Regions from separate parts of the Halomonas sp. MES3-P3E genome, predicted to be linked through region 1. Evidence: predicted binding sites of a transcription regulator. Region 1 holds the regulator's gene; each other region holds the start of a gene.
What was found. Region 1 encodes sigma-54, which starts transcription at its own class of promoters, with help from an activator protein. Its sites were predicted from a motif close to TGGCACNNNNNTTGCTNT; they were not measured.
Positions count from the first base shown of each region.

Region 1 (9,977 bases):
CCCAGCAAATGAGCGCTTCACGTATGGACGCGTGGCTTAACACCAGCCAGGTCCGCCTAAATGATAATGTGCGCGGCACACACCCCCCGGCCACGCAACCTTAAGAGGAGCCGCCATGAAAGCCATTATTTATACAGCCCTTTTCTCCACCACTCTTTTTGCCCTCACGATGCCGTTATCGGCAATGGCCCAAACGTCACAACAAGCCCCTGTAGAAGTAGAAGCCGACCGCTTAGATCTGGACCAGCGGGCAGGCACCGCCGTTTACACCGGGGATGTAGATATTCGCCAAGGCGAAATGCAGTTGCGAGGCGAACGGGTAGAGATCGAACGCAACGAGGCTGGCGAACTATCGAAAGCGACATCCACCGGCGAACGCGCCTACCTGCGTCATCAAGTTGAAGGCCAAGATGGCCCCACTGAAGGCTGGGCGCGACGGATTATTTATCACGTCGCTGAGCGCCGCGTAGAGCTGATTGACCAAGCCGAGCTGATCCAGCTCGAGGATACGTTCACCGGCGGGCGCCTTGAGTATTTTATTGACCGTGAAGTGATTCAAGCACGCTCTGACGTTGACGGCAGCGAGCCCCAGCGCATACGTATGACCCTTCAGCCTGAACAATAGGGAGCCAAGCCTTGGCAACTACAGACACTGCGCCAATCAAAACCCTATATGCCCATCACTTGGCCAAAAGCTATAAGCGACGTCGAGTCGTAAAAGACATCAATTTAGAGATCTCCCAAGGCAGCATCGTGGGCTTACTGGGCCCTAACGGCGCGGGCAAAACCACCTCGTTTTATATGATTGTGGGGCTGGTGAAATCCGATGCTGGCAAAGTGGGTATCGACGATGTAGATCTAACCCGCGCGCCAATGCATGAACGCGCTGCGGCGGGTATCGGCTACCTTCCGCAAGAAGCGTCTATTTTTCGTAAATTATCGGTTGCCGATAATATTATGGCGATACTCGAAACACGCAAAGAACTCAGCCGTAGCGACCGCGAGCAGCGCCTGGAAGCGCTACTTGAAGATTTTCACATTACCCATATTCGCGACAACCTGGGCATGAGCCTTTCAGGCGGTGAACGCAGGCGTGTGGAGATTGCTCGCTCACTGGCGACAGAACCCGCATTCATTCTGCTGGACGAGCCCTTTGCTGGCGTAGACCCCATTTCGGTGGGCGAGATCAAAACCATTATTCGGGCATTAAAGCAGCGCCACATCGGCGTACTGATCACCGACCACAACGTTCGCGAAACCCTGGATATTTGTGATATCGCCTACATCGTGGGCGATGGTCAAATCATCGCCAGCGGCTCTCCAGCCTCGATACTCACTAACCAGAAAGTGAGGGAGGTTTATCTAGGCGCTGATTTCCGCCTCTAGCTTATTTTTCACTTCTAATTAGCGCTCTACAACAACTTTACTACCAATGGCATGCTTATTGCACTTGCACCGGAGACCTACTCACACTAGGGTGGAGCATTCTGATTAACGAGTGGTTCTCAGATGGTCATGAAAGCTTCTCTTCAACTGCGCATGGGCACACAGCTGACCATGACACCTCAGCTGCAGCAGGCCATTGCTCTGTTACAGCTATCAACGCTGGACTTACGTCAAGAAATTCAGCAGGCCCTAGATGCCAACCCCATGCTGGAACAAGAGGATGAATTTGGCGAACAGGCTGCCAGCGAGCCCAAAGAGGAAGAGTGGTCAGAGAGCATTCCCACCGAGCTCTCGGTAGATAGTGATTGGTCTGACACCTACCAAGATATAGGCAGTCACGGTGGCTCCAGCAGCGAAGGACCTGATTTTGAGCGCCAAGCGGCTGGCCAGAGTCTTCATGGGCACTTGCTGTGGCAGCTCGCCATGACTGATTTTGGCGCGCGAGAGCAACTTGTCGCAGAAAGTCTTATCGACGCGCTAGATGCTAATGGCTATTTAACTCAGCCGCTCAACGATATCCGTGAAGGGCTTCGCGCCCAAGGTGTCGATGGGCTTAGCCAGCGCGAAGTAGAAACTATTCTGCTTAAGCTTCAGCAATTTGAGCCAACAGGGATATTCGCCCGCGACCTGCGTGAGTGCCTGATGCTGCAGCTGGCCATTCTTCCCGAAGATACGCCGTTGCTGGTTCCTGCCCGCCGCTTAGTACGGCAGTTTCTGGAAGCACTAGGCAAAGATGACATGCGCTTACTTAAACGCCGTCTGGGACTCGATGATAACCAGCTGGCTGATGTCATTCTCCTCATTCGTAGCCTTGATCCACGCCCAGGCAGCGCCTATGGCGATACCGATGATAGTTATGTAACGCCCGACCTGGTCGTACGCCATGACCACGAAGGCTGGCACTTAGAGCTCAATCCTGAGGCATTGCCAAGGCTTCGCATTCAGCCCGACTACGCAAGCTTAATAAAGCGTGCGGATAAAAGTCAGGACAATCAGTTTTTAAAAGAACACCTGCAGGAAGCACGCTGGCTGATCAAGAGCCTCTCTAGCCGCAACGATACGCTACTGCGCGTTGGCCGCGAGATTATCACCCGGCAAATTGGCTTTTTAGAACACGGCGAAGAAGCCATGAAGCCGCTCATATTGGCCGATATCGCCGAGGCCGTGGAAATGCACGAATCGACTATTTCCCGGGTAACCACTCAGAAATTTATTCATACGCCTCGCGGCGTATTTGAACTCAAATACTTTTTCTCAAGCCAAGTCAGCGGCCAGGATGGTGACAGCCATTCAAGCACCGCTATCCGCGCTCGGCTGAAGAAATTGGTTCAAGAGGAGCCGCCAGGCAAGCCGCTTTCTGATAGCCGCTTAGTCACGCTATTAGGGGAGGGGGGAATTCAAGTAGCGCGTCGAACGGTGGCTAAATACCGTGAAGCCATGGGCATTCCCTCCTCTAGCGAGCGACGTCGTTTGCGCTAGCACAAATCAACGTTTTAGGGAAACTCTCGACAAGGGCTTTGCAACGCGGCAAAAAGGGTTACAATCGAAGTACAGTCCGATGGATAAGGAGTACGTCAATGCAAGTTAATATCACTGGTCATCACGTAGAACTGACTGACGCCTTGCGTGACTATGTCAACGAAAAGCTTGAACGTGTAGAGCGCCATTACGACAACATAACCACGGTGCAAGTCACCTTATCTGTGGAGAAAGAGCGCCAGCAGGCCGCCTGTACGCTGCACGCAGCAGGTGCTGATTTACATGCGGAAGCCCTAGACAGTGATATGTACGCCGCTATTGACGCATTAGCGGACAAAATTGATCGGCAACTCGTTAAACATAAGGAAAAAGCACAAGCTCGCGCCCAAGGCGCAGGCGTGCGTTAATTCAATGACGTTGGAAACCATACTCCCCCCGGAACGAGTTCTCTTTGACGTCCCCGGGGGCAGCAAAAAAAGGGTGCTGGAATTTTTCAGCACCTTTATCGCACAAAATACGCCCAGCCTGGACAGCCAAGAAGTGTTTAGCCGGTTAATCGGTCGAGAACGCTTAGGCAGCACCGGTATCGGCAATGGCGTGGCTATCCCACACGCACGCAGCCCGCACTGTTCGGCGCCTATCGCTGGTTTTTTAAAACTGTCAGAAGCGATTGATTTCGACGCCATTGATGGCGACCCAGTTGATCTGGTGTTTGTCCTACTTGTACCCGAAGAGGCAGACGACACGCACCTATCCCTACTCGGCCAGGTAGCGACCATCATGAATGATGCGGATACTCGCCACCAGCTGCGCAAGGCAGGCAGTCAGCGCGAGCTGCTTGAGCTTATTACCGCCAAAATGCGTGAGCATTCAACGTCCTAAGTCGTTAACGCCAATTTAAGTTGTGAAAGCCAACTAATGGTATTTTACACGCTAAGTTGATGCTTCGCCCACCACCCCCAATGCAGCTTGATCTAAGCAAAGCGAGACTCTATGCAACTGGTGATCATTAGCGGCCGCTCCGGGTCAGGTAAATCTATCGCCTTACAAGCGCTTGAAGATCTTGGCTACTATGCGATTGATAACCTCCCTGCCATGTTGCTGGGGTCGTTGGTGGACGAATTACGCGACCAGGGCGACCGCGCCCATTTGGCGGTCAGTATTGATGCCCGTAACTTGCCTGGCGCCCTGGCACGACTGCCCTCTTTATTAGAGGATTTGCGGCAACGTAAAATTGATTTTCAAGTGATCTATCTGACCACTGATGCGCGCATCCTACTTGAGCGTTACTCCGCAACACGGCGGCGGCACCCGCTGACGCGCGATAGCGAAATGACGCTTGAAGAGGCTATCAATAAAGAAGAAGAAACGCTGCTCGACATTCGTGATCTAGCCGATTTATTGATCGATACCTCGAGGCTATCAGTTCACGATTTGCGTCGTCGCATTACCGACCAAGTCGCCCATCAGCGGCGCGACAAGCTCACGCTGACGCTTGAGTCGTTTGGTTATAAGCGCGGTGTACCGTTGGATGCTGATTTGGTTTTCGACGTGCGCTGCCTGCCAAACCCATATTGGGACCCAACGCTACGCCAATTCACAGGCCGCGATGCGAACATAGTGGCCTTCTTAAGCGGTTATCCCATCGTAGACGCCATGACTAACGATATTCAGGCTTGGCTTGAGCGCTGGCTGCCCGCTTACCAAGATAGCCAGCGTAGCTACATGACTATCGCGATTGGCTGTACCGGTGGGCAACACCGCTCGGTCTATATGGTCGAACAGCTAGCAGAGCGATTAGTACACAGTATGGGCGAAATTCAATTACGTCATCGCGAGTTAGGCTTGCAGTACACATTAAATGAACAGCTAGCTGCTCCGCCCGCCAGCACATCCCAAACCGACGAGCAGCAAGCAACGTCTTAAGCGCTTCTATCCATTAATGACACCACTCGGCGAAAAGGAACCAGGGTGCCAGAAAGAATTCTCACACTTACCAATCAACGCGGCCTGCATGCACGCGCGGCGACCAAACTGGTAAAATGCGGCCAACAGTTCACGGCGACAATACGTGTTCAAAAACAGCAACAGGTCGCTGACGCCGCCAACATCATGTCACTGCTGATGCTCGCGGCCCCTTGCGGTACCGAGCTAACCATCAACGCTGAAGGCGATGACGCCGAACAGGCGCTTGATGCTATTCAAGCGCTGTTCGATGCTCGTTTTGAGGAAGATCAGTAGCTTTTAATCTCCCGCTACGGTCATGGCATCAATTAACCAACTACCCGTGTGAACACTGCCACGGGTATCGGTGTCATCGCCAATCCCCACTAACCCGGCAAACATCCGCTCCAGGTTCCCAGCGATCGTAAACTCCTCGATCGGGTACTGTACTTTTCCATCCTCTACCCAAAACCCTGCAGCGCCACGTGAGTAATCACCGGTCACGCCGTTAACGCCCTGCCCCATCAGCTCGGTTACCCAAATACCCCGGCCCATCTCTTTTAATAGACTGTCACGGGATTGCAGTGGTGCCACCAAACGCACATTTCGTGCCCCACCGGCATTACCCGTGGTTTGCATACCCAGCCGACGAGCGCTGTAGGAAGAGAGCATATAGCTGGCAATGCTACCCTGATCGATAAAACGATTATTACGGGTTTGCACGCCCTCGCCATCAAACGGCGAACTCGCTGTGGCACCGATTTCCATTGGACGTTCTTCAAGGCTGAACCAATCGGGAAACAGCGGCGTGCCAAGCCGATCACACAGAAACGAGGCTTGGCGATATAAAGCACCACCGGCTAAACCACTCAGTAAATGACCAATCAAGCCACTGGACAGCGACGGGTCAAATAGCACTGGAAAGGTACCCGTGGGCGGACGTTTTGCGCCGAGCCTGCGCAGCGTACGCTCGGCGGCCTCACGGCCCACCTCGGCGGGGTCGCGCAGTGCCTTGGGATCGCGTGCAGAAGTGTAGTCGTAGTCGCGCTGCATACCGCTCGCATCCTGTGCAATCAGCATGCATGAAAGAGAGTGACTACTGCCCTTTTGGGTGCCTAAAAAGCCGTGGCTATTAGCATAAACGCGCACGCCTTCGCCACTCGAAAGTGATGCGCCATCCGACTGAGAGATACCGTCAACATCACGCCCCGCCTGCTCGCAAGCAAGCGCTAGCTCGATCGCCTCATCGGTTGTGAGTGCCCAGGGGTAATGCACTTCCAGATCGGGTAACTCGGTGGCCATCAACGATGCATCGGCCAACCCGGCGGCCGGATCTTCTCCGGTATAGCGGGCAATCGCCAGCGCTTTTTCTACCGCAGCCTGGATCGAGGCACTGCTAGCATCCGTTGATGAGGCACTACCTTTACGCTGGCCTACGTAAAGCGTCACGGCGATGCCCTGATCACGGGATAACTCAACCGTTTCAACTTCGCCCTGGCGTACGCTCACACCTATTCCCTGATCGACGCTTGCGCCTACTTCGGCAGCATCCGCGCCCAAGCGCTTTGCCAGCGCTAGCGCCTCTTCGGCCCGCGCGGTCAGTAACGACTGCTGCGCGGATGCATCAAATGCCTGTGCCATATGGCCTCCTTTCTCAACCGAATGTCTCCAAGAGAATGTCTTCGGCGAATCAATGTTGTACTCGCAGCTGGTATAATGCCGCAACGAATTTTATCTGTGAGCCACACTATGCGTAAGCAACGTCCCGACCCCGTTGAAGTAGAAGAGCAGGAAGAACGCCCAAGCAAGTCGCAACTCAAACGCGAAATGCATGCCTTACAGGCACTTGGGGAAACGTTAATCGCCATGCGACCGGCAGAGCGCGCCCGCTTTCCCCTTTCTGACGATATGCTGCGCGCTATCGAGGAAACCTCGCGCATTCGTTCTCATGAAGGCCGCCGCCGCCATATGCAGTACGTCGGCAAACTTATCCGTAAAGAGGACCTCGCCGCCATCCAAGGCGTGTTCGACTCCATTGATCAAGAGCAGGAACAGCGCGACCACGCGTTTCACCGTCTCGAAAAATGGCGTGAACGCTTAATTGACGAAGGCGATGATGCTGTTGACCTGTTCATGGAGGAGCATCCCGATGCGGACCGCCAAACGCTGCGTCAATTAATTCGCAACGCCCAGCGGGAACGCGAGCAGGGCAAACCACCGACCAGCTCGCGTAAGCTCTTCAAACACCTTCGCGAAACCTTAGCGCTTTAAAAAAACTTTTTTAAGACTGCGTGCCGCCAACGGTCAGCTCATCCAATTTGAGGGTAGGCTGGCCGACACCGACCGGCACGCCCTGCCCCTCTTTACCGCACACGCCGATACCAGTATCCAACGCCATATCATGACCAATCATGGATACCCGCTGCATCGCTTCTGGGCCGTTACCAATTAACGTGGCTCCTTTCACCGGCGCCGTTACTTTGCCATCTTCAATGAGGTAGGCTTCGCTGGCGGAGAACACGAATTTACCCGAGGTAATATCCACCTGGCCGCCGCCAAAGCTGACCGCGTAAATACCGCGCTTTACGCTTTTGATAATATCGCTAGGCTCATCCTGACCAGCCAGCATGACTGTATTGGTCATGCGTGGCATCGGCAAGTGGGCGAAAGATTCACGTCGCGCGTTTCCTGTGGGCGCCATGCCCATTAATCGGGCATTGAGCTTATCCTGCATATAGCCCGTTAAAATGCCGTCTTCAATAAGCGGCGTATACTGACCCGGTGTCCCTTCGTCATCCACGCTCATTGAGCCACGGCTATCCGATATCGTCGCATCATCGACAATGGTGACGCCTTTAGCGGCCACGCGCTCGCCCATCTTGCCGGCAAAGGCGGAACTGCCTTTACGATTGAAATCACCTTCCAGGCCGTGCCCTACCGCTTCATGCAGCAAGATCCCCGGCCAGCCGGATGCCAACACCACAGGCATTTGCCCTGCGGGTGCATCGATGGCTTCCAGGTTGACCAATGCCTGACGCACCGCCTCTTTGGCGTAATGCTCCGCCACTTGATCATCGCGCAGTTTAGCCATGGAGTAACGACCGCCACCACCGGCGCTGCCGCGTTCGCGACGCCCATTCTTAACTGCAATCACGCTGACATTGAAGCGCACCAGCGGGCGGATATCGGCCGCCAACGTGCCATCACTAGCCCGTACCAACACCACTTCATAAGTGCCCGATAAGGAGGCACTTACCTGGCTAATACTGGGATCGGCAGCACGCGCCACACGGTCAGCCTGTTTCAGCATGGCGACTTTTTCTTCAGCACTCAGGCCGGCCAAGGGATCAATCCCTGCATAGCGCGACATGGCGGACACTGGACTAACCAGCTGCCCAGGCAAGCGCTTACCACTGCGCACAATGCCAGCCGCGGTGCGACCGGTATCCATCAATGCATCAGCGGTAATTTGGTTGGAGTAGGCAAAACCGGTCTTCTCACCCGCCAGCGAACGCACGCCGACACCGCCATCGATATTATAACTGGCCTCTTTTACCTCGCTATCTTCCAGCACCCAGCCCTCTTGCCAAGTCCGCTGAAAATAAAGGTCGGCGTAGTCAATACCCGCGCCCATGGCGTAGCCTAGCCCTGTTTCCAGAGCGTCTAAATCCAATCCTCCGGGAGTCAACAGGATGGCTGCAGCGGTATCTACATCACTTTTATATGCGGTCATTGGGGGCCTTCTAAAGTAACCTGCGGCGAGGTCCAAGGGCCTCGCACGCGATAATGAAGCGTTGTGGCGCGATCTAGGGCATCGCCAAACAGTTGATCGGCGAGGAATAGCGCGCCGCCGACGATGGGCGCACCAACGGCAATGGCCGCAATCGGCAAACTTTGCGTCACTGGCAGTGTGACGCCAAGCCGCTGGTCAAGTTCACGCGTTACAAGGTCGACGTTGCCTGTCAACGTTAGGGTGGTGGCCGGGGCGTCAATTTGCAATGGGCCGCGAAGTGTTAGCAGTCCACCGGTTACATCGGCGGTACCGTTGACACGGTCAAATGCAGTGCCTTGGCCGGTAACGTCAGAAAAATCCAAGCGCAGCCGTCGTAAGATGTTATCGAAATTGAGCAAGCCGATTAACCGCGCCGGTGCCGATTCCAGGGTGACAAAGCTGCCGTCACGAATGTCAGTGCTGATATAGCCATCGGCATGCCTTAACGCCAGTTGCCAGGGGGCGCCCGGCCAATCCAGCGAGGCCACCACATCGGTGCTGCGGCTGCGCATGGCCACAGGCTGGTCTAGGCGCTCAAGGGCGGTGCCGATATCCCCACCTTGAATTGAGATGTCCGCACGGGTGTGGCTGGATGCGGCGTTACCCTCCCAGTGCAGCTCGCCTCGTGCGGAGAGCTGGCCCAGGGTCAAACCAACCGGAGTGAGCGAAAAGCGCTCTCCATCGGTTTTCCAGTAGGCGGTCAACGGACCGAAACGGCGGGGCCCCATGGAAATTTCGGCTAACCGTAATCGCCCATTAGGCACATCGGCCAGCCAATCGGGAATGGCGGCTGGCGCCTCGCGCTGGGTTTTAACCGCTTGCATCCAGGAGTCTGGCGTAGGCGAATCACTATCATGTTGCTTGTTAGCTAACACCAGCAAACGATCAAGCGACAACGCTTCAATCGTCATATCCAAAGGCTGCGGCGATTGCACATTATACTGCAAACGCCCGGTCACAAGATTACCGCTTAAATCCATATCAATGAGGTCACCGTTCATACCACCGGTGGCACTAAGGCTGCCTAAACACTCATCTTGATAAACCACGCAGGGTGTCGTTAACGCTACTGTTAAGGGCACCTGACCGTTGCCACTGCTGGGCGTAGATGCGCCTTTTGCCATTAACGGTGCAATCGCCTGCTGCCAAGCCAGCGGGTCAATACGCGGCACATCGGCATCAATGCTTAACCCGGCCTGCGTAGGCCAAGTGTGCGTGCGCGTTGCCTCATTGCCTAGATATAGCGACCCAGCAATAGAGCCATTGCGCTGCTGAAGTCGCGCGGAAGCAATATCAGCCAAACGGCTTTCGATCTGTCCAGCTTCAATGTCAGCCG
Region 1 is NZ_PJBT01000021.1:151,754-161,730, forward strand. It holds gene lptC (LPS export ABC transporter periplasmic protein LptC) at 1-104, shown strand, start outside; gene lptA (lipopolysaccharide transport periplasmic protein LptA) at 116-625, shown strand; gene lptB (LPS export ABC transporter ATP-binding protein) at 637-1,386, shown strand; gene CXF87_RS07925 (RNA polymerase factor sigma-54) at 1,510-2,925, shown strand; gene hpf (ribosome hibernation-promoting factor, HPF/YfiA family) at 3,024-3,332, shown strand; gene CXF87_RS07935 (PTS sugar transporter subunit IIA) at 3,337-3,807, shown strand; gene rapZ (RNase adapter RapZ) at 3,919-4,851, shown strand; gene CXF87_RS07945 (HPr family phosphocarrier protein) at 4,897-5,166, shown strand; gene pmbA (metalloprotease PmbA) at 5,170-6,510, opposite strand; gene yjgA (ribosome biogenesis factor YjgA) at 6,619-7,140, shown strand; gene tldD (metalloprotease TldD) at 7,151-8,602, opposite strand; gene CXF87_RS07965 (YhdP family phospholipid transporter) at 8,599-9,977, opposite strand, start outside.

Region 2 (9,977 bases), on a different contig from region 1:
TTAGCAGAACGTATAGAAGCTAAGGCGGAGAGCTTGGCGCGTTTAGAGTCCCAGAACTGCGGCAAACCTTTCCAAGCAACCCTTGACGATGAGATCCCAGCTATCGCCGATGTGTTCCGCTACTTCGCTGGTGCTAGTCGTTGCTTGACGGGCTCTGCTGGTGGTGAGTACCTGCCAGGGCACACCTCAATGATCCGTCGCGATCCGCTTGGAGTAGTCGCATCTATCGCGCCTTGGAATTACCCATTAATGATGCTCGCTTGGAAACTAGCCCCCGCCCTAGCTGCTGGTAACTGCGTAGTGCTCAAACCATCCGAGCAAACCCCGCTAACTGCTTTGGAACTGGCGCGGCTCATGGTCGACCTCTTTCCTGCCGGTGTAGTAAACATTCTTTCTGGATGCGGCCCTAGTGTAGGAGAGCCGCTAGTTAATCATCCCAAGGTGCGCATGGTCTCATTGACTGGCTCTATCGCTACCGGGTCAAAGATCATTGCCAGTACAGCCAGCAGCGTGAAGCGTACCCACATGGAGCTGGGTGGAAAAGCCCCTGTACTGATCTTCGATGACGCCGACATAGATGACGCCGTCGAAGGTATCCGTGCTTTCGGTTTCTACAATGCCGGCCAGGACTGCACTGCGGCTTGCCGCCTGTACGTTCAAGATGGCGTTTACGACGCTTTCGTCAGCAAGCTCGGTGAGGCAGTGGCCACTCTGCGCCATGGTCTGCAGGATGATCCCGAGACTGAATTGGGCCCACTGATTACCTTTGATCATCTACAGCGTGTAGAAGGCTTTGTCGAACGCGCTAAAGCCTTGCCTCACATCCGTGTAGTGACTGGCGGTAAGCGAGTCGAGGGAGCAGGCTTCTTTTTCGAGCCGACTGTGCTAGCTGATGCTCGCCAGGAAGATGAAATTGTACAGCGTGAAGTATTCGGACCCGTCGTCAGCATAACGCGCTTCAGCGATGAAGCGCAGGCCTTGGCCTACGCCAACGACTCGGATTACGGTTTAGCCTCTTCAATATGGACCAAGGATATTGGCCGTGCCAACCGTTTGGCCTCGAGGCTGCAGTACGGCTGTACGTGGGTCAACACTCACTTCATGTTAGTGAGTGAAATGCCGCACGGCGGTATGAAGCAGTCCGGCTTTGGCAAAGACATGTCGATGTACGGATTGGAAGATTACACCTGCGTACGTCATGTGATGTTTAAGCACTGAAATGGTGCGTCTGGCACCAATTAGGTGCGAACCTTACTCTTTTATGTTCACTTACTTAATCAAATAAAAGTCTCCGGCTTGTTAAAAACGCATTAAAGTGGTCATAAAATAAAACATATAAACTCATATGTAATATGTCACGAATTATGCTTTTTATCTTGCAGCAGTTTGAGAACCGAACTTCATTGTTGCCGCAACACTTATGCGGTAACGGCTTAAGAGGTATATCACGATGCTTATTACCGGTATCAAAAGCCGTCCGGTCTATGACCGTCTGAGCCCAATGTCCAGTGGTACGAGCCACCTGATCGCAGGTCAAGGCAGCGGTGGTGAGGCAATGCTGCGACTGTACGCAGAAATGTCGCCCACACAACGCCAACAAAGCACCTTTTTCTACTCTACGGAGACATTCTCGGGTCATAGCCATTTGCAAGCACTGCAAGAGACAGAAACTAACGGCCTTGAAGTTTTCGCCAGCAACCAAGCGTTGATGGAAGCCCTGGCGCAGAAACTGAATGAGGCTCATATGGGCACCCGACTCTACTTAAGCGGTTCGGAGAGCTTCATAGGCACTGCTATGCAAGCGGCCAATGCCGTCGACCTGACCCCCGATGAAGTTTTGCGTGAGCACAGCGGTACTCTTGTGCGAAGAGTTTGGTGCGTCCACTGCGATACCTATACCGAAAACGTGACTTATCGGGTGTTCACTTGCCCCGGCTGTCAGTTTGATCTTGTGGTACGCGATCACTATTCACGAAGGCTAGCCGCTTTCCAAGGCGTTAAGGCTGACGGTGAAGTCCCGGGCGAACTACCAGATTCAGAGGAGCTTGATACATGAATAATCAAAACGGCACTATAAGTGTCCGCGTTACCCGCATTGAGTGTCTCACGCCTGAGATTAAGCGCTTTACCCTTATCGATCCTGACGATAAGCATTTGCCAGCCTTTTCCGGCGGTAGCCATGTGGTCGTGGTTCTCCAGGATGGTGACAAGACTTATCGCAACGCTTACTCATTAATGAATTCACCCTACGATTCCAGTGCCTATCAAATCGCCGTGCGCCGGGCACCTGAAAGCCGAGGTGGCTCTCAGTGGCTGCACGACAAAGTTTGTGAAGGCGACTTGTTGGAAATCATGCACCCGGCAAACCTATTCCCGCTGGCCAAGCATGCTCGACATCACCTATTCATTGCGGGTGGCGTTGGGATTACCCCGGTGTATTCGCAGTTGGAAGAGCTGCAACTTAAGCAGGCTTCCTTTGAACTGCATTTGGCTGTAAGAGGCCCGGAGCACTCAGCTCTTGGCCTGGAGCTGCAGGCTCGATATGGCAAGCGTGTCCATCTTTATATTCAGGGGCAGGATGGGCCCATGGATATACATGACCTCCTTGCCGAGCGCCCGCTGGGTAGTCACGTCTATGTATGCGGCCCAGATGGCATGATAGAGCAAACCATTGAAAGGGCTCATGACTTGGGCTGGACTAACAGCCACATCCACTTCGAACGCTTCGTCGAGCAAGGGTCTACTGGACAACCCTTCAGCGTCACCCTCGCGCGACAGGGGGTGACCATCGAAGTGCCTTCCGAACAATCACTGCTCGAGGCTGCAGAACAGGCCGGCTACAAATTGCCTTACCTGTGCCGTGGTGGTGCCTGTGGTTATTGCGAAGCCAATGTGCTGGAAATCGAAGGCGAACTGGATCACCGCGACGACTGGCTCAGCGAGGAAGACAAACTCAGCAAGCGTAAGTTTATGCCTTGCGTATCTCGGGCTAATTGTAGCCGTCTGGTCGTAGACCTCTAACAGGAGAAAAACAAGATGACTGTATTCAAGCCGATCGAGACCTATGCCGATCAAGCCTCGAACCATACTTACAAGAATAGCCGCGAGGCGGTTCTGCGCTTGCCCTTTCCATATCCAGAAGATCAGTATATGTACTCGATGAACGTCGAGCCCCATGTCCCTTCCGGCACTGGTGCACTCCGAGCTCAATTCGACATTGACGAACATTACATCTCGGAATGCCACCACCGTGCACAGACACTTGATGCTCAGCCGGGCGTCCACTACTCAGCTCTGCCACACATGATGGAGGCTCAGTGGGATTTGCTTGAGCTATTAATGGAATCGTATTCGCGCGATTTCCCGGAGCATTTCACTCTGGAGAAGAGCGGTAGCCAATGGCACTGGATCAATCGTCCTCTGAATATTGATGATACTTTCACCTTCGGGGACACAAGTACCCTGCCTATGGATCCTATGGAATACATCACCCGCCAAGCTCAAGGCGAGTTCATTCTCCTTGAAGAGCGTGACGAAACTTTAGTCATGGGGGCTGGCATGGCCACGCAGCGAGCGGATTATTCACTGCGTTTCAATTTAGGCATGAGCTTCATGGAGTTTCACGGGCCAGTCCCCAAGCTACATGAAATGGGCATTCTGGAAAGGGCATTGAAGTTTCTGCTTCGACTGCGCTCAGACCACCCGGTTCGTCGCACTAACTGGTCTGTCACCGTTAATCCTCGCCTTGAAACGTCAGCCGAAACCCTTCCGGATTGGGCGCCTGAGCGCACCGAGGTGACAGCGGAAAATGCAGGTAAGCTAGTAAACCTACGTATCGAGCTGCAGCCATTGCATCGCTTGCCGCGCAGCAATGCGGTGTTGTTCCCAGTGCGTACGTACCTAGTCAGCCTTGAGGAACTGGCCGAATACGCTCCGCAATGGGCCAAGCGTATGCACCGTGTAATCCGTGATTTGGACCAGGAATTGGTTGATTACAAAGGTTTTACCCGCTACCGGGACGCCATGGTCTCCTGGTTGTCCCAATACGATGATGGCACGCCGGTCGACGAGAGTCAGCAATAACACAGAAGTATCAAATGCGTAACAATTCTGGCGCGTTTTTCCCCATCGACGTGCTTAATCACAGGGAACACTTATGAAAACAATGCGCAACTTCTTACCCGAAAGCTGGAGTCTGGTTTTCTCAGCTGCCGGTGCAGCCTATGGTGTCGGTTTACTGGGTCTATGGGCCTTACCCTTTTTAATAAGCGCCATCATGCTTGACCTGCAGCTCAATGAAGCACAGGCAGGTTTGCTGATGTCAGCAGAGTTTGGATTCACTATGTTGGCTTCGCTGGTAATCGCTCCCTTTATGGGTCATGCACCTAGGCGTACCTTGACTATATTCGGAATCATATTGGCCATTTTTGCGAATATAGCGAGCGCCAACATCGAGAACATATATGTCTTGGCAGCAGTTCGCTGCTTTGCTGGCCTGGGTGCCGGTCTAGCACTGGCTTGCGGCAACGCATCCGTCTCTAGCGCTAAGAACCCGAACCGTGTTGCCGCACATATGAACATACTTTCAGTATTGCTGATGATAGTAGTGATGCTGGGGTACGCCAAGGTTATGGCTCAGTTTGGTCTATCTGGCCTGTATTACGCTATGGCCGCGACCATGGCTATTATGCTGTTAACCACACCAATGTTAGCCCAAAAAGCGCCGGTAGCCGAACGCCATTTATTGGCGAAAGGCACCAGTAAAGGCAAAAATAACATTCTGTTAAGTTTGCCTGCGGTCTGCATGATGCTGGCCATGTTTGTCTTTCAGGCACGTGACACCATGGGCTGGGCATTCGTCGAGCGCATAGGTACAACGGTTGGATACAGTGGTGAAGAGCTGGGCGTGCTGTTATCACTTCAAGCATTTGTCGGTTTACTCGGACCTATCATTGCAGCGATGATCGGCAAGCGCTTTGGTATGAGCATGCCAGTCATTCTGGCGATTCTACTTACTGGCGCTACTAGCCTTAGCTATGTGCTTGGTGAGTATTCTATGACTCTCTATACCGCAGGTGTGATGACTATCTGTCTCACCTACTTTTATGCACTTAGCTATCTGACTGGCCTGGCGGCAGAACTTGATCGTGAGGGGCGTGTGGCTGCTGCGGCAGGCAGTTTCCTTAGCCTGGGCTTGGCAGTAGGGCCAGCTATCTCAGGTGGCCTGATTTCCCTTGGTGGATTTAGTCTGGCAGCGTGGGGAATTGGTGTAACAGTAGTATTGACTCTATTGTTAGTAATCCCGCCGCTAGCCAGCGTCCGGCGTGAGCCTGCCCCCTCAGTATCAGTGGCGGCTCTATAGCATCGTCCCTAAGCCAAGGTGTAGTGCAGTGATTTGTTCCTTCACCTTGGCCCAGTCTTTGAAAAGATTTTAAGTAAGCTCCTAGCATAGCATTAGCGAAGAAACGTTTTTGGATGTCATTCGCACGCTATTCAAAACCAGTATCGCCCCGCGCATCTTACGGCGGCCATTGAGATTGAACCGGTGCAGGGTGAAGGCAGCTTCTAGGCAACAGCATCCGCATTCTGGTACCGCTAACGGTGTCGTCTGCGGTGTTGGAAGAGGGCCTGAGCATTATTGAGCAGTCTCTGGAAGCGCTTAGCTAATATCGTTTAAGCACTACGAAGCCCGCCCATCGTCAAACAGTGAAAGCTGTTGGCGTTGGGCGGGATTTTTATGGGCGTTGAAAGCCTAATGCTAAGATCGTAAGTCGCTCTCATTCCCTTGTGCTAAGCTGAGTTTGGTAGGTGATAGCTCAAAGCTTAGGCGTTGGGAAATGCAGTAAAAGTGCGGAATTTTGATATGCAGCCTGATGGAAAATAATAAATATAAAAAATCAAAGACTTGAGGGGGTTGTGGCAGGCTTCATTTTTCGGACAATCATGCTGGCGCGATCACCCAATCATAGAACACGCTTTTTAATACCTTTAGGATACCTTTAGGCTTCTTATATTATAGGGGTAGAAGTTTTGGATAAAAAGATTTCAAAAAGATTCATAGAGCTTGAGGCCCAAGCTGAAAAAGTGGCTGCTACTCATAAGACATCTCATTCTGAAATGTTTGGGCGTTCTGATAATGTCGATTCCGATGTGTTTCTGGAATGGAGGGTCAAAGTAAAAAATCTTATGGTCAAAGTTGGTGGCGAAAATTCCGAACACTATAAAGAGTTCTCAAAAGCAGAAGAAGATAGTTCATGGAGTGGTAGTTTAACCAAGTTTAAAGCGTTAAAGGCGGTGTTCTTGGCCACAAAAGAAGATTTTGATGGCGGTTATCTATCATCCTACAAAGCAATTGTACAAGCGGAAGTCTTTGATACCGAACTCGAACAAGCTTACGAACTATTAAAGAGCGGTTACTATGTCGCCGCTGCGGTTATTGGTGGTGTCGTTTTAGAGACGGCACTTCGAGAGCTCTGTGACCGAGAGGGTATTGCTCATGGGAAGATGGATAAAATGAATGCAGATCTAACCAAGGCAGGCACATATACCAAAATAGTTCAAAAGCATATAACAGCGTTTGCTGGAATTAGAAATAGCGCTGCTCATGGTAATACTGAAGAATTTAGTAAAAGCGATGTAGAGAAAATGTTGACTTCAATTGAACAGTTTATAGCTTCACACATAGACTGATCTTAAAAAAGCTATGCAATTGACGCCAAAATGCTTCTAGCGTTTCACTCACTACACTTTTTCCCGCAATTGATAGCGGCGTTAGGCACAATGAATGAGTAGTCTCAGTCTCATAGAAAAGCAGAAGTTAGAGCGTGAACTCGGCATGTCGAGTGGCTACGTGCTTGGTTTTTCAAATCGTACTTTCGATGATTTTTTCAGAGAAGTTGTCGGTGTTTCGATTTACGACTCTTCCTATGACCAAGAATCGGGCTCAAAAGCTCACAGAACACGTTCGTTTTGGCGGCTGGCACCGGATGAACAAGTCCTGCTGTTTTTGAACGGTCTGCTCGAAGGTTGGGAAATCTATTCAGATGAACCTATTCCAAATTCTGCCGAAAAACTTCTAAAGCAAATTATCCGAAGGCTGGGAGGAAATAGTGAACCTGTGGCTCAGCCAAATGCTGAAAAAGTGCGAGTCCAAATTGATGAAAATCTGAGCCAACGCATCTTCTCCCAACTGATTGAACTGGCTGATATAACGCCACAGAGTCGTGGATTCGCCTTCGAAAGGTTCCTTAAAGACCTGTTTGATGCATACGGACTTTCTGCACGCTCTTCGTTTCGTCTCATCGGCGAGCAAATAGATGGCAGCTTTGTATTAAATAAAGAAACTTACCTATTGGAAGCAAAGTGGCAAAATGCTCCGACTGGAGCCGCAGATCTACACACTTTTGAAGGTAAGTTAAGCCAGAAGGCGTCCTGGTCCCGAGGTTTATTTTTGAGTAATAGTGGCTTTTCCAGCGACGGACTTCAGGCTTTCGGTAAGGGGAAACGGATTGTGTGCATGGATGGTTTTGATTTGTCAGAAATGCTTAGACGAAGGCTGTCTGTGGTAGATGTTTTGGAGGCAAAAGTTCGGCGAGCGGCAGAAACAGGTAAACCTTTTATTCCTGTCCGTGAGCTGTTTATCTAAATGTGAGCAAGCCTAACTAGGCCAAGCACAGAAAGCTTTTCCGCTGCGGCTTCGCCTCCACTGCTGGCAGCGTCAAATATAATACGTCCGGCACCGAGTGGCCTCAACAGACGTATTATATGAAGCACAACCGCTATCCATCCCCCACCCTGCCATTGTCAAACAGCGAAAGCTGCTGACGATTGGCGGGTTTTGCTTTTTTAGCGCGCTCAGCGAGCGGTCGGCGCTGGCTGGCGAGTTTATCCACAATCGCTTGGCTGGCTTCTCTGGCATCTGGGGTGCGGCGAAGCTCATATAGCATCTTCTTCCAGTGGCGCGCCTCACACTCAAAGTCGTTGGGCAGCGGGTAGTGATCACCGGGCTGAAAGCCGAACCTTTTTTGCAGGCTTTCGGGTAGTGCCCACGGCTTGGCGCGCCACTCTAGCGGCAGGGCGGTTAATTCTGGCACCCAGCGGGCGACAAACTCACCGCTGGGGTCGTTATCCTCCGCCTGTTTGATGGGGTTATACACTCGCAGTGCATTGGTGCCGGTGGCGCCTGCTTGCATCTGCACCTGGGGGTAGTGAATGCCGGGCTCGAAGTCGGTAAATAGCCGCGCCAAGTGCAGGGCAGGTTCGTACCAGTGCAGTCCCAGGCCAAAGGTGGCGTGGGAGATCAGCATGGCGCGCATGCGAAAGTTGATCCAGCCAGTGGCGATCAAGCTGCGCATACAGGCATCTACCAGCGGCACGCCGGTTTGGCCTTGCTTCCAGGCAATCAGGTTGGGATGTTCCGGGTCGCGCTCCCGTAGACCGCGCAGCGCCGGGTGTAGCGTTTGATGCTCGATGCTGGGCTCACTTTCCAGCTTTTGAATAAAGTGGCAGTGCCAGTGAAGCCGGGAAGCGAAGGCGCGCAGCGAACGTGACCACGGTGTGTCTTCCTCATGCTTTTTCCGCTGGCGACGCAGCGACTGCACCACTTCGCGCATGGAGAGCGTGCCCCAGGCCAAGTGTGGGGAAAGCCGTGAGCCAAATTCCCAGGCCAGCAGCGGTTTGGAAAGCGAGCCGCGATAGCGCCGCCCGCGCTGGCTTATAAAGCTGCGCCATATTGCGCGGCCTTCGCTGCGGCCGCCGGGCTGGCGCTCGGGGCAGGGCGTGGTATCAAATCCTAGGGTCAGGCCGTGAAGCTGTTCGGCGTCAATGTGGTGAAAGGCTTGCCAACCCTCAGCCGCCTGGGCGTTTTGCGGGGCAGTGGCGGTGGGTGCCGTCATTAACGTTTCCCACTGTTTTTCCCAGGCGTTACGGTCGGCCACTCTGGAGGTTAAACCACGCACGACGCCGTGCTGGCGCGCTTCATGCCAGGGCGTGTCGTGCTGCTGGCACCACGCTTTGACGCTAAGGTCGCGGGCAAAGCTCCAGGCGTTGCCGGTCTCTTCGTGGGAGTGAAGCACCAGCTCGCCATAGTGCGTTTTGAGGGCGTTCAAACCATCAACGATATCGCCCTGCCAAATACACAGCGGCAGGCCGAGGGTTTCCAGGGCGCTTGATAGATCGATAAGCGAGTCAGCGGCAAACTGCCAGTGGCGCAGGGCGCTGTCTGGCGCCTGCCACTGGCCGGGCTCGATGGCGAAGAGTGGCAACACGGTGCCTGCCGCGGCGGCGTTAGCCAGCGGTAAATGGTCGTGAATGCGTAAGTCGCGTTTGAACCAAACGACCTGGAGGGGTGCCTTAGTCATTAACAAGACCGATACCTGGCGGTTGAGGGCTATTCGTCGCTATACCTGTTCGTCATCACACCAGGACGTTACCATCAAGCCAGCATTTGCGTAATCCATTCAGCAGCACCCTTCCAACAGGAGCGTCACCATGTATATCGCCATGAACCGTTTTCGGATTGCCCCAGGCCGTGAAGAGGACTTTTTAGAGGTGTGGCGCAACCGTGACTCTCACCTGGATGAAGTGCCGGGCTTCAAGCAATTCAAGATGCTGCAGGGTGAAAGTCAGGAAGACCACACCGTGTTTATCTCCCACAGCGTTTGGGAGTCGGAAACGGCCTTCCGCGACTGGACCAAGTCAGACGCGTTCCGCAAAGCGCATGCCAATGCTAAAGCGCCGGAAGGTATCTACCTTGGCCCGCCCAAGTTTGAAGGTTATGAAGTCGTGCTGTAAGGCTCAGATCGCTAACGTTAGTCGACTGGCAGCGGGGTGGTAGCCCCGCTGTTAGGGGGAACTAAAACAATACTAAGCCAATAGACAGCAGCACGCTGTAAAGCAGCGTCGAGATAGCGGTTTTCTTCAGCATGCCGGTTAGAATCTCGCCATCACGGGTATGGCTTAAGGTTTTGGCGGCATCA
Region 2 is NZ_PJBT01000193.1:152,614-162,590, reverse strand. It holds gene CXF87_RS21435 (gamma-aminobutyraldehyde dehydrogenase) at 1-1,218, shown strand, start outside; gene CXF87_RS21430 (dimethylamine monooxygenase subunit DmmA family protein) at 1,451-2,056, shown strand; gene CXF87_RS21425 (PDR/VanB family oxidoreductase) at 2,053-3,021, shown strand; gene CXF87_RS21420 (heme-dependent oxidative N-demethylase family protein) at 3,151-4,083, shown strand; gene CXF87_RS21415 (MFS transporter) at 4,157-5,362, shown strand; gene CXF87_RS21410 (DUF4145 domain-containing protein) at 6,031-6,690, shown strand; gene CXF87_RS21405 (restriction endonuclease) at 6,785-7,645, shown strand; gene CXF87_RS21400 (cryptochrome/deoxyribodipyrimidine photo-lyase family protein) at 7,779-9,359, opposite strand; gene CXF87_RS21395 (antibiotic biosynthesis monooxygenase family protein) at 9,490-9,792, shown strand; gene CXF87_RS21390 (1,4-dihydroxy-2-naphthoate polyprenyltransferase) at 9,854-9,977, opposite strand, start outside.
Region 2: a site for sigma-54 is predicted at 1,354-1,371, ahead of CXF87_RS21430 (dimethylamine monooxygenase subunit DmmA family protein). Genes of this name have one in related genera too.

Region 3 (9,977 bases), on a different contig from region 1:
GGTTGCAATACCATTCGGGGTGCTGGTGAGGATATCGAACAGGGTGGAGAAGCTATCCAACGCTCAGCGAGCTAAACGTGATGATGACTGTTTACTTATCCCACGGCCTAGAGAGCGGCCCAGGGGCACTTAAAATCCAGGCACTAAAAGGCGTTGCTGAAAAACTAGATGATTGTGAGCCCGTGGTAATGGACTATCGAGGCATGGCAGAGCCCCAGCAACGTCTTCAGCATCTTTTACAGGTGATAGCCGAGCGCGGTGATGACCCTGCCCACTGTGTACTGGCAGGTTCAAGCCTGGGCGGGTGGCTAAGCGCGGCCGTCAGCGCTCAGCAGCCCGTATTAGGCTGTTTTTTGTTAGCCCCCGCGTTAGGCATAGCCGCCTACCCTGAAACGTCGCCCACCATCCAGGCACGCCACACGCACATTGTTCACGGCTGGCGCGATGATATCGTTGCCCCTGAACCGGTGATTGAACGTGCTCGCCTGCAGCGGCTGTCGCTGAGAATGGTGGACGATGATCACCGCTTACACGCCAGCCTCGACACCATTTTGGTCGATTTTGAGCGCTTTCTATGTCAATGCAGCGCGGACTCTCAGAACGACGCATAACCGCTGACCAAAACAAACATTCGACACAAGCAACCAAAACCTATACAAATGGTGTACACCAAAACCAGATAGTGAGGAAATTGCTTATGTTTGGCATGTTTAAGCGCGACCCCAAAAAGAAACTCCAGCAAAATTATGAGCGTAAACTGCAAGCCGCGATGGAAGCGTCTCGTAACGGCGATATGCGCGCCAATGCCACCCTTACCGAAGAAGCTGAGGCGATATTGGCTGAGATTAAACGCCTTGAGCAGTAACGACTGCTTAGCCTTTACTCGTCAGCCAGTGCTGGCAGCAGCGTTTTTAATTTGCGGGTCAGTGTATTACGCCCCCAGCCAAGCAGTTCAGCGGCTTCACCTTTGCGTCCACCGGTATGCTTTAAAGCGGTTTCAATCAGAATCCGCTCAAAATCGGGCACCGCCTCTTCCAAAAGATGGGTATGGCCTTCGGCCAAGGCATGATCCGCCCAGTCGCGAAACGCCGTACGCCAATCGCCATGGGCGCTACTTTCGGAAGCGCTTGGCGAGCGCAGTTCCTGCGGCAAATCTTCAACCAGGATTTCACGCCCCGACGCCATCACCGTCAGCCACCGGCAGATATTTTCCAACTGCCGCACGTTACCGGGCCACGGCAAGCGTGTTAGGTGGGCTTCCGCTTCACTGGTCAGCACCTTGATATCGGTAGTCAGCTCTTTCGCCGCTTCGGCCAGAAAGTGTCGGGTTAAACGTGGTATATCTTCGCGCCTTTCAGCCAGTTTCGGCAGGTGGATACGAATCACGTTCAGGCGGTGGAACAAATCCTCCCGGAAGCGGCCGTCATCCACCAGCACTTCTAGATTTTGGTGAGTAGCGGCGATGATACGCACGTCCACTTTGACCGGCGTATGCCCCCCGACGCGATAGAACTCACCATCCGCCAGCACGCGCAGCAGGCGCGTTTGGGTTTCCGATGGCATATCGCCTATTTCATCTAAAAACAGTGTGCCGCCGTTGGCCTGCTCAAACCGCCCTTGGCGCTGCTGTGCCGCCCCAGTAAAAGCACCCTTCTCATGGCCAAACAGCTCCGATTCGATCAAGTCGCGAGGAATCGCCGCCATGTTCAACGCGATAAAGGGTTTACCGGCACGCGGGCTATGCTGATGCAGCGCCTGGGCAACGCGCTCTTTACCCGTCCCCGACTCCCCGTTGATTAACACCGTGATATGCGAGTGAGAAAGACGGCCAATGGCGCGAAACACCTCCTGCATCGCGGGCGCTTCACCAATAATCTCAGCGTTTAAGCCTTCCGGCACGGCGACCGGTCGTTGGCGTTCCCGGGCGTGGGCCACGGCGCGGCGCACCAGCGCCAGGGCTTCATCAACGTCAAACGGTTTAGGCAGGTATTCAAACGCCCCGCCCTGATAGGAAGCGACGGCGCTGTCTAGGTCGGAATGGGCGGTCATCACGATCACCGGTAGATCGGGATGCGCCTCGCGTACTCTCGCCATTAAGTCCAGGCCGTCGATGCCTGGCATACGAATGTCGGTGACCAGCACGTCGGGAGGGCTTTCCAGTAAACGCGCAAGGGCTGTATCTGCACGCTCAATACACTCAACATCGAGATCGGGCTGCGCCAAGGCGCGCTCCAGCACCCAGCGGATAGCGCGGTCGTCATCGACAATCACCACCCGCGCAACATCGGTACGTGTAGCCTCAGTCATGACGCTTCTCCGGTAAAATTATTACCAATGGAATCAGTAAACGAAATTCGGTATGTCCGGGTCGTGAGTCGCATTCGATCAATCCTTGATGTTGGTGCAAAATCGACTGGGCGATCGATAACCCAAGGCCACTGCCTTCTGCGCGTCCTGACACCATCGGGTAGAACAGCGTTTCCTGCAGCGTATCGGGAATGCCTGGGCCGTTATCAATCACCGAGACTTCACTGACTAAGCGGTGGCGTTCCGCCCCGAGGGTAAACTGTCGCCGGGCGCGGGTGCGCAATATTAAGGTAGGTTCAGGGGTTTGAGCATCGCTCATGGCTTGCACGGCGTTGCGTGCAACGTTGAGTACCGCTTGAATCATTTGAGATTCATCGCCGGAAAGGTCGGGCAAACTGGGGTCATAATCGCGGCTAATAACAACGCTGGGATGCTCGGCAATTAACAGCGCGCGTACACGCTCCAACACCCGGTGAATATTGACCGGCTCATGCTTAAGCACACGGTTAGGGCCCAGCATGGAGTCGACCAAGTCGCGCAGCCGATCCACCTCTTCCACAATGATATGGGTATATTCGCGCAGCGCCGGATCGTCTAAATCCCGTTCTAACAGCTGTGCAGCACCACGAATCCCGCCGAGCGGGTTTTTCACTTCGTGAGCAAGCCCACGGGCCAATATCTTGATGGTTTCTTGGCGAGTGGTCAGCGCCTCTTCACGCGAGATCTGCATTAACCGATCCCGCGGCTCCACTTCTAACAGTAACTCGTCGTCCGATAGCGGCGTTACAGTGTAGTCGACCGTCAGCGGCTCACTGTTCAGCGGCGTAATACGCGCTTCTCGCTGGGTGTAAGGATGAAACGCATCCCGCGCTTTAGCCAATACCTCATCGATGCTGTCAACACCGCCCAGAAGCGTATCTAGGCTGATGCCGTGAACGCGGCTTAAGCTAACCGCTAGTAAGGCTTCAGCGGCAGGGTTCATCCAGCGCACACGCAGCTCGCCGTCCAGCAGCAGTACCGCCGTGGTGAGATGTTCAAGCAAACGCTGATGCATGGTGGTGTCCTGAGAAATTACGTCTTCCATCGCCGTTGCAGACCTACAGGTGGATAATCAATGAGGGAACTGCAAAAAGCGCGCCAATTATGCATTTATGCCTAGTTGCACGGCTTGCGGGCATAGCAATAAAAGAAGATGGATCGTTTTAGCGCAATCACCGCGCCAAATGCCTCCACAACCGCACCAATTTAGTGCATTCGAGATTTTAACCACCCGGTCTAAGGAACCGTAATCGTCACTGCGGGCGTGCGGTGCTGTAAACGCTGGCTACTATCCAGTAGCTCTGCTTGAAGCTCGTGCTGCCCCGCAGGAAGCCCCGTTAACCAGAAAACATCACTGTGCAGCGCGGTCTGGCTAATCTCTCCATTCACTATCAGCCGCACTTGGTGGTCATCGCGCAGCGGAGGCGCAATAGCCACTTCCACCGCGGTGCTTCGCTCCGGCAGCCGTGCGCCTTGCTGGGGCAGTGCAATCGAAAAATGGTCATACGGCATAAAAGGCTGCCCTGGCTTGCCACGTGGGCGCCCAGTAGCGGGCGTGGCTACACTGGCCGTAGCTGCGCTTAACCCAGGCGGCAGGCTTGGCAACGGTGCCAATTCCAACGCCTCCCCGCCGCGGCCAGGGTTATCGGTAAACGTAACGTTGCCGTGCTCATCAATGACCCTGAAAACCGTTTGCCCAAAAGCCGCACCTGACATGATGGCCGCCCCGATGCCCAGCAAAGCGGCCATCAAGAAGCTGATCGTGTACGTGGTTAGCTTGCCCATACTGCTCCTCACACTTGTCACACCCTCAATAACGAAAAACCCCGCCGAAGCGGGGTTTTGATACTATTTTGATCAACTGCGTTTTGATCAACTGCGTCTTTATCAACTGTTACCACCGCTAGGGTGATGGTAGCAGTTAGGTGCTAAAAGCGCTGATTAGCAGCTGTAGTACATATCAAACTCGATGGGGTGCGTCGTCATACGGATACGCTCCACTTCTTCCATCTTGAGTTCGATGTAGGCATCGATCATTTCGTCGGTGAACACGCCACCTTCGGTCAGGAACGCACGGTCAGCGTCGAGGGCTTCCAGTGCTTGATCCAGGCTGTGTGCTACGGTCGGTACTAACTTGCCTTCTTCTGGCGGCAGGTCGTACAGGTTTTTATCCATTGCATCGCCAGGATGGATCTTGTTCTTGATACCGTCGATACCGGCCATCAACATGGCAGAGAATGCCAGGTACGGGTTGGCAGTCGGATCAGGGAAGCGAGCTTCAACACGCTTGCCTTTCGGGCTAGCGGTGTAAGGAATACGGATAGAAGCAGAACGGTTACGGGCACTGTAGGCCAGCATGACCGGCGCTTCAAAGCCAGGTACCAGACGCTTGTACGAGTTGGTAGAAGCGTTAGTAAAGGCGTTTAGGGCACGGGCGTGCTTGATGATGCCGCCGATATAGAAAAGCGCCATTTCAGACAGGCCAGCGTACTCGTCACCGGCGAACTGGTTCTCACCACCTTTCCAGAACGACTGGTGAACGTGCATACCAGAACCGTTGTCGCCTACCAGCGGCTTCGGCATAAAGGTCGCCGTTTTACCATACGCGTGCGCCACGTTGTGGATCACGTACTTCATTTCCTGCACTTCGTCAGCTTTCTTCACCAGCGTGTTGAATTTAACGCCGATTTCGTTCTGACCCGCGTTGGCAACTTCGTGGTGGTGAACCTCGACAGTCTGGCCAATCGCTTCCAGGGTGTTACACATCGCGCCACGAATATCGTGGAAGCTGTCAACCGGGGGAACCGGGAAGTAGCCGCCTTTAACGCGCGGGCGGTGGCCTAAGTTACCGCCTTCTACCTGGTTACTGGTCGCCCAAGCGCCTTCGTCAGACGTGATTTTGTACATGGAGCCCTGAATGTCAGACTTCCAATGCACTTCGTCAAAGATAAAGAATTCAGGCTCAGGACCGAAAAACGCAGTGTCGCCCAGGCCAGTAGACTCTAGATAAGCTTCAGCGCGCTTGGCGATGGAGCGCGGGTCACGATCGTAGCCCTGCATAGTGGCCGGCTCGATGATGTCGCAGCGCAGAACCAGCGTCGCATCTTCGGTGAAGGGGTCGAGATAGCCAGTGCCATCTTCCGGGCGCAGAATCATGTCGGATTCGTTAATGCCCTTCCAACCTTCGATAGAAGAGCCATCAAACATCTGGCCATTCTCAAAGAATTCTTCGTTCACATCGCGAGCAGGCACAGTCACGTGCTGTTCTTTACCGCGAGTGTCGGTGAAACGCAGATCTACCCACTTAACATCATGTTCTTCAATTAGCGCGAGAGTCTTGGCTGACATAGAGTCCTCCGGTATGAGCGTGGCTTAAAGTTAACGACTGTAAGCTACCGATAAATGTGTTGTTCGACAAAATACGCGCTAAACCGCACGTTTGTCATTCTTGTTCGCTCAACGTTTGCCTGACATTAGTGAACAAATCGCTCAGCGAGCATTTCAGACCGGCTATCGTTTTAGCACGTCGTAGGGCTTATGCCTACGGCCCGCTAGCCGCTTGCAAATATAATGCAGAGAACATGCCAACCCTGCACCAAGATGGCATAAAAAATCAGCAACCAATTGTTTTATAAACGTTAAAAAGTGGACAAGGATGCCTCTTGATGACGCATAGCAGCTAAATGCTGGTTCGGCAGCTGTTTAAAAAAGCCATAGCGCACCAATACAGGGCAAAAATAATGTTTTATGCGCCAATAAAGTGCATGAATAATAGTGAGCCCTCTTTTTTGGCTCGCAAGTTTTTTTACTTGCTACCCAAATAAGCCAGATACTACAATAAATTACAATTTGATAGATTTGCTCACAATCGGAGTCGGCAAATGGGGTCGGTTTGCTTTATCGTTGATGCCATGGTGACGGGTAACATGTTGCCACGCCACTTAAAATCCATACGTGATTCTGGCGTAGCCGACCACTTGCTGCCCATTTTGGTAACCAGCACGCAAGCCCATGCGCGTCTCAGCTCGATTGAGCAGCGCTACCACACTCATTGCTTGATCACCCCCAAGCTACCACTAGGCGCACGCCTCAATAAAGCAGCCTTTGCCAGCCAAGCTGAGTGGTTAATTATTGCGCTGCAGAAGCAGCCACTGCCTGCCAGCCTCTGGGGCTCACTCTACCCGCAATTGAACACCTACAACCTTGATGCCTTAATTGTTGGCCTTGCTCAGCCATCATTAGCCAAACGCATCCTGCGCCGCTTATTGGCAAGCACGCTGCTGTTACCGCCCTACATCGCCGTCAGGCGGGCCTGGCTTGAGCGCTTAGGTGGATTTGATCCCGAGCTGGATGACGCCAGCGCGATTGACGATTTTTTACAGCGTTTGCATGACTGCCCCACTCGCTTAAAAACGTACAGCGGCCGCTTGCTTAGCCAGGCTGCTGAACACACATCCGCCATGCTGCCCAACGACCCGGATCTCGCTTACACATCGAAGCGGTAAGCCGTGCCTTTCGATTTATGCACTCACATATTTCCATTACCGAACCTTCAAGCGCTTGCCAAACAGCATCGCTCCCAGTGTGGTGGTATTCGCCAATTTATTAAGGGCCACCGACCCGGCGAGTCCCACGACGATGAGTACCAGCGCATACACCCCAATCGGCAACGACAAAGGCTCAACGACCAGATCGGCAAGCACAAAGAACATGGGGTGGGCCAAGTAAATCCCAAACGAATACGCATTGATGTGGCGCACCCACAATGGCGCCGGGCGCCCAGCCAAATAACGCATGGCGCAAAGCGTAAACAGCACGAAAAATGGAATCACCCACACCTCTTTGGATGAAAACGCCAGCCAACCCGCAAACGTCGCCGCTATAATTAGCGCCACCAACAGCACCAACCACGCCGGGTGCGCCAATTGCTGCATCCAGGTGGGCCGCTCAGCGAGTACACCCTCTTGAGCTAGCGGGTAGTAGCGCACTAGCACCAGCGCCAGGAAAAACACATAGATCCACCCCAGCGGGGCGATCCACAGCAGGTAGCCGGGCAAATCAACATCAAACCAATAAGCCAGCCCCCAATACGCCATGCTGATAACGCAGGCACCCCACAACCATGGCACCGGATTCAATCGCCACAGCTGCCAGCGGGTAAACAGCCAATAAGCCACGTAAAACTGCATCGCAATGATCAAAAAATAGCCATGCCAGCCCGCATAAACGTAATACTCGATAGCATTAGCCACGAACCCCACCGGCTCATCCGACGCCTGTTGGCTTAACCATTCAGCGGTGGAATAAATAAAGCCATACACAAAGTACGGCACCATCACATACTTTACGCGCTGAATAAGAAACCCCTCCGGCACGGATTTATCGTAGCGAACAGCAAACACAAAGACCGATATAAACAGAAATATTGGCGTACCCAGCACCAGCGGCAGGCGCATTAAATCAGTGGCGACATTATCGAGGCGTTGATTGACGTGATCTAATAAATGAAACAAAAAAACGGCTATACAGCCGTAAGCGCGCAACCAATAGATCTCTTCAATTTTTCGCATTGGGCCTCCCGCCGCTACATACGCCTAACCTGCTATCCTGCATGGCTACTTTGTGTAACTGCTCGGCATAACGAGTCTGCATAGCTACGATGAACAACCAGTACCGCCGCGCTGTCCGACTTTATTAAACTAGTTTAATTCCGGAGAAAACGTGTTCATCCCAAAACCACCTTTCCTCTCCTACCGGTTTCGCACCCTACTCACCACTTTTATTGGGTGGCTAACACTCAGCGGCCACAGCTTGGCAAGCGACGTTGAGCATCATTATTTTTCCTCATCCACCCTCGGTTACGATTACCCTTATAGCGTGTATTTACCTGATAATTATGACACCCAGTCGACTACGCCCTATCCCGTCATTTACATGCTGCACGGCTCTTTTGGCACCGACCGCGACTGGGTTTCCCGCGGCAATTTACAACAGGTAGCCGACAGGTTAATTCGCGCAGGGCATATACCCCCGGCAGTTTTCATTATGCCCGGCAGCCGCAGCTGGTGGGTAGATGGCCATAACGAACCCGCCCGTAGCGCGTTTTTTAATGACCTAATGCCCCACGTGGAAGCTACCTATCGCGTTGGGCAAGAACGCCACCTACGTGGCGTAGCGGGGCTTTCCGCCGGTGGTTACGGTGCGCTTAACTTCGCCCTAGAACGGCCTGATTTATTTGCCGCCGTCGCGGCGCTTAGCCCCGCAAGCTACGCCCCCCTACCACCGCGCAACTCCTCCGCCTGGCGCCACCCAGCCTTTATTAATGACCAAGGGCAATTTGACCGCGAGCTTTGGGAAACCCTCAACTACACCGCCCATTTAGAAGAGTACCGCCTGCGTGTCACCCCCCGCGGCACCGATGAAGAAGGCGACCTTCCCCCCGTACCACTGTATATCAGCGCCGGGCGCAGCGACGTTTACGACGCAGAATTTCACGCCCGCTTACTCCGCCAAGCCATGGAGCGCATTCAACCCAACGAGGTACGGCTCGACCTTTACCCCGGCGGCCACACATGGCAGGTTTGGCGCGCCAGCCTACCCGCCGCGCTCAATTTCCTGTTTCAATACGTGGGGCAAACAAACAGCGTAGCGGGAATTGAAAAACAAGCTGAAACACAAGTTGAAACGCAAACTGAAGAACAGATTGAAGAGCAGAATGAAGAACAAGCCAATGAAGCGCGAGCAGAGGCAGCAAGCCCAGGCGGTTTAGAAAGCACCGCCAGCCCTGATGAAGTAAGCAGCTGAACGCACTACACTGAAGCAACATCCAACACGACAAGGAAGACCACAATGCATCAGCATATTGAATGGGACGAACCCGGCAGCGCCAGCGTAGCGGAATACTTTAAAAACGACCCCGACCACAGGGCACCCGACCCAGGCGATATTATTTCCGCACGTTTCCAGGGCATGATGGTACGCATCAAAGTAGAAGCCTACCGCGAAGATGACGCTGTCAGCATTGGCGAAGTTGTCGCCATTATCGACACCAGCGGCGGCCGCCACCAACGCCACAGCAAGCTCGAAGTCGGCCACATCGTACGGGTACCCGACGACAAACGCGCCATGGAAACACCGCCGAAAGAAGATTAACGCGTTAGCGCGTTCCTGATTTCAGTAACAGAGGCCATCCAACGCGATGGCTTTTTTGTGTGAATTTGAATAGCCAAGCAGCCATTCTTGAGTAGCGTAATCGCAACCACATTGATGGCCTTGCGATTACGCGCAGCAATACCAAAGGCACTTATCATATTTATTGCGGATGGGGAGACTCGAACTCCCACATCTTTCTGAGCTGCCTGAGCTACAGCGCAAATTAATCACCTAAGGTGGCAGGCAAACTATCCTCACACTCCGCGTTAGCAACAGTTAACAGAAGCCACCATGTAAATTTATACTCACTTCAATATTGTCGCCTGTTGTCTTCTTGCGTTTACACTAAACAAATGCAAAGTGGTTTAGCGGTTTTAGAGGAGTATCACTATGGCCGTACATTATGAACACGATGCCTATGCCTGGGCCCTGGAGCAAGCTGGGCTACTGCGGGCGGGGAAACTGGAGCAACTTGATCT
Region 3 is NZ_PJBT01000184.1:44,931-54,907, forward strand. It holds gene CXF87_RS14355 (entericidin A/B family lipoprotein) at 1-75, shown strand, start outside; gene CXF87_RS14360 (YqiA/YcfP family alpha/beta fold hydrolase) at 81-611, shown strand; gene CXF87_RS21675 (DUF6435 family protein) at 698-865, shown strand; gene ntrC (nitrogen regulation protein NR(I)) at 880-2,307, opposite strand; gene glnL (nitrogen regulation protein NR(II)) at 2,300-3,361, opposite strand; gene CXF87_RS14375 (DUF4124 domain-containing protein) at 3,583-4,131, opposite strand; gene glnA (glutamate--ammonia ligase) at 4,288-5,694, opposite strand; gene CXF87_RS14385 (hypothetical protein) at 6,228-6,851, shown strand; gene CXF87_RS14390 (acyltransferase family protein) at 6,888-7,916, opposite strand; gene CXF87_RS14395 (alpha/beta hydrolase) at 8,068-9,150, shown strand; gene CXF87_RS14400 (hypothetical protein) at 9,196-9,498, shown strand; gene CXF87_RS14405 (DUF29 domain-containing protein) at 9,889-9,977, shown strand, end outside.
Region 3: a site for sigma-54 is predicted at 5,916-5,933, ahead of glnA (glutamate--ammonia ligase). Genes of this name have one in related genera too.